2 regions of the Kitasatospora sp. NPDC038210 genome follow, and region 1 is predicted to be linked to the other one. Evidence: riboswitches for the same ligand, from Rfam matches in the RefSeq annotation. Region 1 holds a riboswitch; the other holds the start of a gene.

The links. Region 1 has a riboswitch for thiamine pyrophosphate ahead of ACZ7KX_RS10805 (purine-cytosine permease family protein). Riboswitches for the same ligand answer to the same signal wherever they lie in the genome.
Region 2: it holds a riboswitch for thiamine pyrophosphate, as region 1 does, so the genes downstream of both, thiO (glycine oxidase ThiO) here and ACZ7KX_RS10805 (purine-cytosine permease family protein) in region 1, are expected to answer to the same signal.

What each region holds. Positions count from the first base shown of each region.
Region 1 is NZ_JBVJYK010000004.1:365,724-371,194, reverse strand. Features, by position in the region: gene ACZ7KX_RS10820 (MFS transporter) at 1-193, opposite strand, end outside; tRNA gene ACZ7KX_RS10815 (tRNA-Ser) at 417-504, opposite strand; gene ACZ7KX_RS10810 (S1C family serine protease) at 581-2,464, opposite strand; TPP riboswitch at 2,673-2,819, shown strand; gene ACZ7KX_RS10805 (purine-cytosine permease family protein) at 2,812-4,260, shown strand; gene ACZ7KX_RS10800 (glycerophosphodiester phosphodiesterase family protein) at 4,388-5,212, shown strand.
Region 2 is NZ_JBVJYK010000005.1:178,299-183,769, reverse strand. Features, by position in the region: gene ACZ7KX_RS12495 (polyprenyl synthetase family protein) at 1-474, shown strand, start outside; gene thiE (thiamine phosphate synthase) at 494-1,138, opposite strand; gene ACZ7KX_RS12485 (Rv2175c family DNA-binding protein) at 1,138-1,503, opposite strand; gene ACZ7KX_RS12480 (NAD(P)/FAD-dependent oxidoreductase) at 1,558-2,763, opposite strand; TPP riboswitch at 2,849-2,961, shown strand; gene thiO (glycine oxidase ThiO) at 2,965-4,137, shown strand; gene thiS (sulfur carrier protein ThiS) at 4,134-4,454, shown strand; gene ACZ7KX_RS12465 (thiazole synthase) at 4,456-5,253, shown strand; gene pknB (Stk1 family PASTA domain-containing Ser/Thr kinase) at 5,365-5,471, shown strand, end outside.

The DNA of each region.
Region 1 (5,471 bases):
CGAGCCCGGTCGCCCCGCCGCCGTGCGCGGACGCGGCCCACCCGAGGGCGAAGTACAGAGCGGCGTCGCCCAGCAGTCCCGCCTGGGTGCCGGCCAGCCAGAGCAGGTAGGGCCGGGGCAGCGGCGACCGCACGGCAGCCCGGGGAACGGTGGCGTCGGGATCGGCGGCGGTGGGAACGGCGGCGTCGGTCATGCCGGGCGACGCTAGGACCCTCGACCCGGTCGAGGGCAAGCACGGTCCACCGGCCGGACGACCGCCTCGACCTCCGCCGCGGGCGTACCGCCCCCGGCCCGTAACCCGCGGCCACAGCGGCCGGTTGGGCCCGCCGCGACGCCGGGACCGGGACCCGCAAACGCAGAGGGCGGGTGCCGACTCGATGTCGGCACCCGCCCTGAGCAGGTGGTTCTCCTACCGGCGGAGAGCGTGGGATTCGAACCCACGGTGACGGGTCACGCCACGACAGTTTTCAAGACTGTTCCCTTAGGCCGCTCGGGCAGCTCTCCAGGCGGAGGTCAGCCTAACGGGTCCGGCGGGGTTCGGCGCACATGGTTCGGGAGCGTTCGGGTCGGTGGGCGGGGGTCACTGGTCGCCGTCGCGCTGGCCGAGGGTCACCTTGGTGGTGAGCGTCTGGCCGTTGCGGGTGTACTCGACGTCGACGGTCTCGCCGGGCTTGTGCGTCCAGATCCGGCTGACCAGGGCGGGGCCGTTCTCGATCGGCACGCCGCCGAGCTTGGTGATGACGTCGCCCGGCTTGAGGCCGGCCTTGTCGGCCGCGCCGCCGGGGGTGACGGCCGGCTGACCCTGGATGTCCTTGGTCTGGATCTGCGCGCCGTCGCCCTTGTAGTCGTCGTTGCGCAGCACGTCGAGCTTGGCGTAGACGGGCTTGCCGGTCTTGATCAGGGTGTCCGCGACCCACTTGGCCTGGTTGATCGGGATGGCGAAGCCCAGGCCGATGCTGCCGGCCCGGCCGTTGGCCGAGGCGTTGGACTGGATCGCCGAGTTGATGCCGACCACCGCGCCGCCGGAGTCGAGCAGCGGGCCGCCGGAGTTGCCGGGGTTGATCGAGGCGTCGGTCTGCAGGGCGTTCATGTACGAGGCCTGCGAGCCGGTCTCGTCGCCGGAGGCGACCGGGCGGTCCTTGGCGCTGATGATGCCGCTGGTGACGGTGGACTCCAGGCCGTACGGCGCGCCGATCGCGACGGTGGCGTCGCCGACGTTGACCTTGTCGGAGTCGGCCAGCGGCAGCGGGGCCAGCTTGCTCTTCGGCGGGTTGTCGATCTTGACGACGGCGACGTCGTAACCCTCGGCGTGGCCCAGCACCGAGGCGTTGTACGAGGTGCCGTCGGCGAACTTGACGGTCAGTTTGCCACCGTTGAGGGTCGGCGCGACCACGTGGTTGTTGGTGAGGATGTGGCCCTCGGTGTCGAAGACGAAGCCGGTGCCGGTGCCCGACTCGCCGTTGCCCTGCGCCTTGATGGTGACGACGCTCGGCAGCGCCTTCTGCGCGATGGCGGCGATCGAGCCGGGGGCGGGCTCGTTCTTCTGGGTGTCGCTGGCCTGGACGGTGGTGCTGCGGTGGTCGTCCGCGGAGCTGCTGCTGCCGTTGCGGTCGGCCACGGTGACGCCGACGGCGCCGCCGGCCACGCCGGCGACCAGCGCGACGGCCGCGATCACGGCGACCAGACCGCCGCGCTTCTTGCGCGGGCCGCCGCCGGTCGGGCCACCGGGGTAGTCGGCCGGGTAACCCGGCGGGCCGGACGGGCCGCCGGGGTAGCCCGCGCCGCCGGAGGTGGCGTCGTGGGTCGGGCCCCAGCCGCCGAGCGGCTGGCCGGCGCCGAACGGGTGGTGGCCGTGTGCGGCGGGCGCACCGGGCGCGGCCGGGGTGCCGGGGGCGGACGCGGCGGCGTACGGGTCGTGCGCGCCGGCGGCGGGGACGCCGTGGGTCGGCGTGGCGTACGGGTTCGCGGCCGGCGGCAGCACCGGGGCCGCGGGAGCGGCCGGCGCGGGCGGCAGGACCGGCGGCGGCGCGTCGATGTACCCGGTGGCCGGGTCGACGGCGGGCTCCTCGGCAGCCGGCGCGACGGGTGCGGCGGGCGCCTCGGCCGGGGCCTGCGGCGCGGGGACCTTGGTGAAGGCCACGGTGGGCTTGTGCCCGCCCTCCGGAGCGGCGGCCTCGGGGGCCGGCTCCGACCCCGTCGGCTCGGCCGCGGACTCGGGCACCCGGCTGAACGCCATGGTCGGCTTGTGGCCGCCCTCCGCCGGAGCGGCACCGGCGTGGGCCGCGTCCGCCGGGGCGGCGTCGACGGCGTCGCCCGCGGCCTCGGGCTCGGTGACCCGCCGGAAGGCCATGGTCGGCTTGTGCCCGCCCTGAGCGGGGCCGTCGGGAGCCGACTCAGCCGCCCCCTGGCCGGCGGGCTGCTCCCCCTGCGGCCCGGTGGGCCCAACCTCGCGCTCGGTGCTCACGGACGACCTCCATAGCTGGCAGAACCAAGGACCATAGTTTTTCGCATTGTCGATTCGATTGCCGTAAGGACCCCTCTGAAGAACTCATAAGAATCCTTAGCCGGTGCCGACGGCCGGGGGCTCCCCTCCCCGCCTGGCGTCCCGCGATGCGGACCGCGCACGCCGTGGCCTTGGGCGTTCGCCCCCCTGCCGGTTAGCCTGTCGCTCCAAACTGACACGCGGGAGCTTGGACCGACCAGGCTGAGAGTGCGCATGTCGACCGTACGCCACGCGAGCGAGGCGCACGGTCGAGGGGGCGCAGACCGCCGGAACCTGTCCGGGTAATGCCGGCGTAGGGAGTATCGGCCATGCCGTCTGCTTCGCCATCCTCTTCTTCGGGTGCCTCCGGCTCCGGAGATTTCCCCGCCCCCGCGGATTCCTCCGGCCCCGCGGCCGGCACGGGCGCCGCGACCGCCGTCCTGGACCGCCCCGAGCGCCTCGAACGCGTCGAGGCGCCGCTGGTCCTGGACACCGAACCGCCGCGCACGCTGCGGTTCCGCGACCACTTCGCGCTCTGGATGAACCTGGGCGTCAGCCTGATCGGCTTCTCCACCGCCGCCACCGTGCTCGGCGCCCCCGGCAGCGAGCTGTCGCTGGCCGCCGCGGTGACCGCGATCGTGGTCGGCACGGCCGTCGGCACCGCGATGCTCGGCGTGGCCGCGCTGATCGGCGCCCGGACCGGCGCCCCCGCGATGGCGAACCTGCGCGGGCTGTTCGGCACCCGGCTGTCGTACCTGCCGACGGTGCTGAACATCGTCCAGTGCATCGGCTGGGGCGTCTTCGAACTGCTCACCATCTCGGCGGGCGCCCAGACCGTCGCCCACACCACGGGCTACCGCTGGCTGTTCGTGCTGCTCGCGGGAGCGTTGACCACCGCGCTGACGATCTGGCCGCTGGGCTCGATCGCGGTGCTGCGCCGCTTCGTGGCCGGCGCGGTGGCCGTGGCGATGGTGTACTTCACCGTCCAGCTGGGGCGTCAGGGCGTGCCGGACCCGGGCGCCGGCAACTGGCACGGCTTCCTCGGCGCGACCGACGCGATGATCGCGGTGTCGGTCTCCTTCGTCCCGCTGGCCGCCGACTACACCCGGCACTCGCGCACCGCGCGCTCGGCGTTCTGGGGCAGCTTCTCCGGCTACACGATCGCCCAGGTCTGGTGCTACGTGCTCGGCCTGATGGCGCTGCTGCAGTCCGGCGGCGACCCGGAGAAGATCTTCGACTCCTTCCTGGGCGTCTGGGCCGGCTGGCTGTTCCTGCTGGTGCTGGTGCTGCGCGAGACCGACCAGTCCTTCGCCAACGTGTACTCGACCGCGATGTCGGTGCAGAACCTGCTGCCGAAGGTGGACCGCCGGGTGCTGAGCGGCGGGATCGGCGTGCTGACCACCGTGCTGGCGCTGCAGATCGACAAGTTCACCGACAGCTACTACAACTTCCTGGGCCTGATCGGCTCGGTGTTCGTGCCGCTGCTGGCGGTGCTGGCGGTGGACTTCTTCCTCGGCGCCGGGCGCCGCGGCTGGAACCTCGCCGAGGACGCGCCGGCCCGCTGGACGATGCTGCTGCCGTGGGTGCTGGGCTTCGCGGTCTACCAGTTCATCGCGCCGACCAAGGTGGCGGGCTGGTGGACGGACTTCTGGACCTCGGCCCAGGACGCCCTGCACTTCACCCCGCAGGAGTGGACCTCCGCCTCGCTGTTCGCCTTCCTGGTGCCCGCCCTGGCCACCTGGGCGCTCACCCCGCTCTCCCGCCGCACGGCGCGCTGACGCCCCGCGCTCGGGGGCCCGGCGTCCCCCGCGTGGACGCCCGGCGACCCCCGGCAACCGGCAGACGGCCCCACGGGTTGGGGCCGTCTTCGCCTCCCCGTCACCTCCGCCGCCTATCGTTGGCCCTGTGACCAGCCCAGACCTGTCCTCGGCGGCGGCGCGCACCGCGGTGCCCGCCCAGGTGATCGCGCACCGCGGTTCCTCCCACGCCCTGCCCGAACACACCCTCGCCGCCTTCCGGCGCGCGCTCGACGAGGGCGCCGACGCGCTGGAGTGCGACGTCCGGGTGACGGCCGACGGCCACCTGGTCTGCGTGCACGACCGGCGGATCGGCCGGGTGTCCAACGGCCGGGGCACCGTCTCGGCGATGACGCTCGCCGAGCTGGAGGCGTACGACTTCGGCGCCTGGAAGACCGGCCGCCCCAGCACCGACCCCGAGCTGCGCGGCGTGCTCCGGCTGGAGCGCCTGCTGGAGCTGGTGGTGGACTGCGGCCGCCCGGTGGACCTCGCGATCGAGACCAAGCACCCGGTGCGCTTCCGCGGCCTGGTGGAGGCCGAGCTGCTGCGGATGCTGGAGCGGTTCAAGATCGGCGCGGCCCGGGAGAACGACCGCCCGTCCGCCCGGATCATGAGCTTCTCCTCGGTCGCGCTGAACCGGGTGGCCGCCGCCGCGCCGGAGTTCCGGCGGGTGTTCCTGTTCGAGCGGGCGCTGCCGCTGGTCGGCCGGCTGCGCGAGGGCGCGGCGCTGCCGGGCGGGGCGCGGATCGCCGGGCCCGGCATCGAGCTGGTGCGGGCCCGCCCGCAGCTGGTGACCCGGCTGCGGGAGCTGGGGCACGAGGTGCACGTGTGGACGGTGGACGAACCGGCCGACGTCGAGCTCTGCCTGGAACTCGGTGTGTCCGCGATCATCACCAACCGGCCCGCCGAGGTGCTGGCGCAGCTCGGCAGGTGATCCGCCGACGCACCGACGGCCGTGCCGGTGCGGACTGATCGGTCTGGTCGGCAGTCAAACCTTCCGCGCACGATATTGCCGGAATTCCTTGCCCCGGGCGACAGAGGGTGAGCACGGAATGACCTCCGGTCGACCGTCCGTCGCCGTGCTCGAAATGGGCTCGCGGGATCGTCCGGTGCTCGTTTCCGACGCATTACCAAGGGGCATCTCTCCCTCGGCATACGCTGAAGGAGGTCCGGGGGTGGCGTTGATGGTGGCG
Region 2 (5,471 bases), on a different contig from region 1:
TCCGCGAAGTACACCATCGAGCGCCCGCTGCAGGTCGGCGCGCTGCTGGCCGGGGCCGGACCGGAGCTGGTGGACGCCCTCGGGGCGTTCGGGCTGCCGCTGGGCGAGGCCTTCCAGCTGCGGGACGACCTGCTCGGCGTGTTCGGGGACCCCGCGGTCACCGGCAAGCCGGCCGGGGACGACCTGCGCGAGGGCAAGCGGACGCTGCTGGTCGCGCACGCGATGCGCGGCCTGCCCGCCGAGGACGCCCGGCACCTGGACGAGCGGCTCGGCGCGCCGGACCTGGCGCCCGAGGAGGTCGCCGGGCTGCGCGAGCTGGTCGCCCGCAGCGGCGCGCCCGAGCTGGTGGAGGGCCGGATCGAGGAGCTGATGCGGCAGTCGCTGGCCGCCCTGGCGGCGGCCCCGCTGGTGGACGAGCGGGCCCGCGGGGTCCTGCTGGCGCTGGCCGAGGCCGCCACCGTCCGCAAGTACTGAGGACGGCGGCGGCCGGGGATCAGCTGGACCGCACGCGGCGGGACAGCTCGGCGGCGGCCGCCCGCGGGTCCTCCGCGGCGGTGATGGCCCGGACCACGACGATCCGGCGGGCACCGGCGGCCAGCACCTCGTCCAGGTTGCCGAGGTCGATCCCGCCGATGGCGAACCACGGACGGTCGGTGGCCTGCTTCGCCGCGTACGAGACCAGGCCGAGGCCCGGTGCCGGGCGGCCCGGCTTGGTCGGGGTCGGCCAGACCGGGCCGGTGCAGAAGTAGTCCACCCCGGGCTCGGCGATCGCCGCGTCCACCTCGGACTCGGCGTGGCAGGACCGGCCGATCAGGACGTCCTCGCCGAGGATCGCCCGGGCGGCCGGCACCGGCAGGTCGTCCTGGCCGAGGTGCAGCACGTCCGGCCGGGCCGCGTGCGCGACGTCGGCGCGGTCGTTGACGGCCAGCAGCTTGCCGTGCCGGCGGCAGGCGTCCGCGAAGACCTCCAGGGCCGCCAGCTCCTGCTTGGCCTCCAGGCCCTTGTCGCGCAGCTGGACGACGTCCACGCCGCCCGCCAGCGCCGCGTCGAGGAACTCGGCGAGGTCGCCCTGCTCGCGGCGTGCGTCGGTGCACAGGTAGAGCCGGGCGTCGGCGAGCCTCGTCCGGAGGTCCGTCATCACAGGGCCATGGCCTGGGCGCGGCGCTTGACCTCGGTCGCCCGGTTCTCCCACAGCGCCTGCACCGGCGTGCCGGGCAGCGACTCGTCCTCGGTGAACATCCACTCGATGATCTCGTCGTCGCCGAACCCGCTGTCGCGCAGCACGGTCAGCAGGCCGATCAGGTGCTTGACCGGGCCGTCGTCGTCGATGAACGCGGCCGGGACCTGCAGCGACTTGTTGGGACCGCGGCGGACCGCGATCAGTTCACCCTTCTTGACCATGTTGCGGACCTCGGTGACCAGCACACCCCACCGCTCGGAGATGTCGGGCAGGTACAGCCACTCGGGGACCAGGGCTTCAGTCTTGGCATCGATCTCACTCACGGCACCAGCCTGCCACCTCGGCCCCCGGTCGCGCACACGCCCCCGGCGCCGCGGCTACGCCACGGCCGACTTCAGGGGCACCGCCGGGTCCGCCGCGCGGGCCGGGTCCAGCGCCGTGCCGCGCTCGATCAGCTTCCGCCCCTGGGTGAGGTCGCGCGGCCGGTCCACGGTCAGCAGCGCGCTCGGCACGCCGCCCCGCAGCCACAGCACCGCCCAGGAGTCGTCCAGCGGGCCGCCGCGCCACAGCACCTCGTCGCCCTCGGCGTGCCGGCCCGCGTACTGGACCATCCGCCCGAACTGCTCCGACCAGAAGTACGGCACCGGGTCGTACGGCGGTGCGTCCGCGCCGAGGACGGCGGCGGCCACCGCCTCGCCGGACTGCAGCGCGTGGTCCCAGTGCTGGACGGCCAGCCGGGCCCCGGCCCGGGCCGAGGGGTAGCTGACGCAGTCGCCGGCCGCGAAGACCCCGGGCAGGCCGGCACGCAGCCGCGCGTCCACCACGACGGCGCCGGAGCCGTCCAGCTCGACGCCGGAGCCGGTCAGCCACTCGGTCGCGGGCCGGGCCCCGATGCCGACCACCACCTCGTCGGCGGGCAGGTGCGAGCCGTCCGCCAGCAGCACCGCGCCGGGCTCGACGGCGGCCACGCCGACCCCGCAGCGCAGGTCGACGCCGGCCTCGGTGTACCAGGCGGCCATCGCCGAACCGATCACGGTCGGCAGCGCGCCGGGCAGCGGCGCCGGGCCCGCCTCGACCACGGTCACCTCGCAGCCCGCCGCACGGGCCGCGGTGGACACCTCGGCGCCGATCCAGCCCGCGCCGACCAGCACCAGCCGCAGACCGGGGCGCAGCAGCGCGCGCAGCGCCAGCGCGTCGTCCAGGGTGTGCAGCAGGTGCGCCCGCTCGGCACCGGGCAGGGCCCGCGGGACGGCGCCGGTGGCGATCACCAGCGAGCCGTACGGGAGGTCGCCGCCGTCCGTGTGCAGCACGCCGGGGGTGAGGCCGGTGGCCCGGACGCCGGTGCGGACCTCGATGCCGAGGTGCGCGTAGTCGATGTCCAGGGCGGTGCTGTCGCTCTTGCCGAGCAGCACGTCCTTGGAGAGCGGCGGCCGGTCGTACGGCACGTGCGGCTCCTCGCCGACCAGCGTGATCCGCCCCCGCCACCCGCCCTGCCGCAGCTTCAGGGCGCACTGCGCCCCGGCCAGCCCGGCTCCGACGACGACCACCCGATCCGTTCCGCTCAGCTCTGCCACGCCCGTCACTGTACTCAGCACCACGCGGCGGCCTGGGGGCCGTCCCACCCTTCGTACGGCCCTTCGGCCGCCCCCGGCCCCGGCGTTATGGTGGGGACACCATCACGGGAGCCCGGCGAACCGGGCTGAGAGGCGGGCTGGCACGGCCTGCGACCGTCCGAACCTGATCCGGGTCATACCGGCGAAGGGAGAAGAGCAGCTTTGACACGCATGCCATCGGACGTCCGCGCCGACGTCCTGGTGATCGGCGGGGGCATCATCGGCCTCGCCGTCGCCTGGCGGGCGGCGCAGCGCGGGCTGCGGACCGTCGTGGTCGACCCCTCCCCCGGCGGCGGGGCGGGCCTGGTCGCGGCCGGGATGCTCGCCCCGGTCACCGAGCTCCAGTACGGCGAGGAGCCGTTGCTGCGGCTCGGCATGGCCTCCAACGAGCGGTACGCGGCCTTCGCCGCCGAGCTCACCGAGGCGAGCGGCGGCCAGGACACCGGCTACCGACGCTGCGGCACGATCGCCGTGGCGCTGGACTCCGACGACCGCGAGGAGCTGCGCGAACTGCACGCCTTCCACCAGCGGCTCGGCCTGGACTCGACGTGGCTGACCGGCCGGGAGGCCCGCAGGCTGGAGCCGATGCTCGCCCCCGGTGTGCGCGGCGGCCTGCACGTCGCGGACGACCACCAGGTGGACGGCCGGCGGATGCTCGCCGCCCTGCTGTCGGCCGGGGAGCGGGCGGGCGTCGTCGTCCGGCCCGCCGCGGCGGTGGAGCTGCTGGTCGAGGGCGGCCGCGCGGTCGGTGCCCGGCTGAGCACCGACCAGACCGTGACCGCCGACCAGGTCGTCCTCGCCGCCGGCCCGCACAGCCACCGGCTGGCCGGTCTGCCCGAGGGCGTGCTGCCCGCGATCCGCCCGGTGAAGGGGCAGGTGCTGCGCCTGCGCGTCCCCGACGCCTTCCGGCCGTTCCTCTCCCGCAACGTCCGCGCCGTGGTGCGCGGCCGGCACATCTACCTGGTGCCGCGGGAGAACGGCGAGCTGGTGATCGGGGCGACCACCGAGGAGCAGGGCTACGACACCACCGTCACCGCCGGAGGGGTGTACGAACTCCTGCGCGACGCGCACGAGTTGGTCCCCGGGATCACCGAACTCCCGCTGGCGGAGACCTCGGCCGGGCTGCGTCCCGGCTCGCCCGACAACGCACCGCTGCTCGGCCCGACCGCACTTCCCGGGCTGGTCGCCGCCACCGGCCACTACCGCAACGGCGTGCTGCTCACCCCGGTGACCGCCGACCTGCTCTCCGAGTACCTGGCCACTGGCGAACTCCCGGAGCCGGCAAAGCCGTTCACCCCCACCCGGTTCTCCCCCGACCGCTCCACCACGAAGGCCCAGGCATGACCGAGACCGCACCGACCGGATCCGCACCGGCCGAGACCGCACCCGCCGCAACCGCGACCGCACCCACCGAGCCCGCGCCGCACGGATCCGCACCCGCCGGGACGGCTCCGACCGGGATCGTCCTGACCGTCAACGGCACGCCCCGCGAGCTGCCCGCCACGACCACCCTCGCCGAGCTGGTGGCCACCGTGAGCCGGGCCAACACCGGCGTCGCCGCCGCCCTGAACGAGGCCGTGGTGCCCCGCAGTTCGTGGTCCGAGACGCCGCTGAGCGCGGGCGACCGGATCGAGATCCTCACCGCCGTGCAGGGAGGCTGAGATGGCCGACGACCTGCTCACCATCGCCGGGACGACCTTCTCCTCCCGGCTGATCATGGGCACCGGCGGCGCGCCGAGCCTGGAGGTCCTGGAGCGCGCCCTGCTCGCCTCCGGCACCGAGCTGACCACCGTCGCGATGCGCCGGGTCGACGCCTCCACCCAGGGCTCCGTCCTGGACGTGCTGACCCGCAACGGCATCCGCGTGCTGCCCAACACGGCCGGCTGCTTCACCGCCGGCGAGGCCGTGCTGACGGCCCGGCTGGCCCGCGAGGCGCTCGGCACCGACTGGGTGAAGCTGGAGGTGATCGCCGACGAGCGGACCCTCCTGCCGGACCCGATCGAGCTGCTGGACGCCGCCGAGACCCTCGTCGACGACGGCTTCACGGTGCTGCCGTACACCAACGACGACCCGGTGCTGGCCCGCAAGTTGGAGGACGTGGGCTGCGCCGCCATCATGCCGCTGGGCTCACCGATCGGCTCCGGCCTCGGCATCCGCAACCCGCACAACTTCCAGCTGATCGTGGAGAGCGCGGGTGTCCCGGTGATCCTGGACGCGGGCGCCGGCACCGCCTCCGACGTCGCGCTGGCCATGGAACTGGGCTGCGCCGCGGTGATGCTGGCCTCCGCGGTGACCCGGGCTCAGGAGCCGGTGCTGATGGCCGAGGCGATGCGGCACGCCGCCGAGGCGGGCCGGCTCGCCCACCGGGCCGGCCGCATCCCCCGCCGTTTCCACGCCGAGGCCTCCTCCGCGATGGCCGGCCGCGCCGACCTGGACACCCGGGAACGGCCGGCGTTCTGACCGGCCGGCGCCCCGGGCGGGCGGCGTGTCACAAGCCGGGCACAGCCGGGCCCTGAGGCGGTGTCCCCAGGGTCCGGCCGCCCGGCCCGGCACTAGACTCGCCGGGTGGACATGGCACTGCACGACCCCCTGATCGGCACCCTGCTCGACAACCGGTACCGGGTCGAGCAGCGCATCGCCACCGGCGGGATGTCCACCGTCTACAAGGGCACCGACAC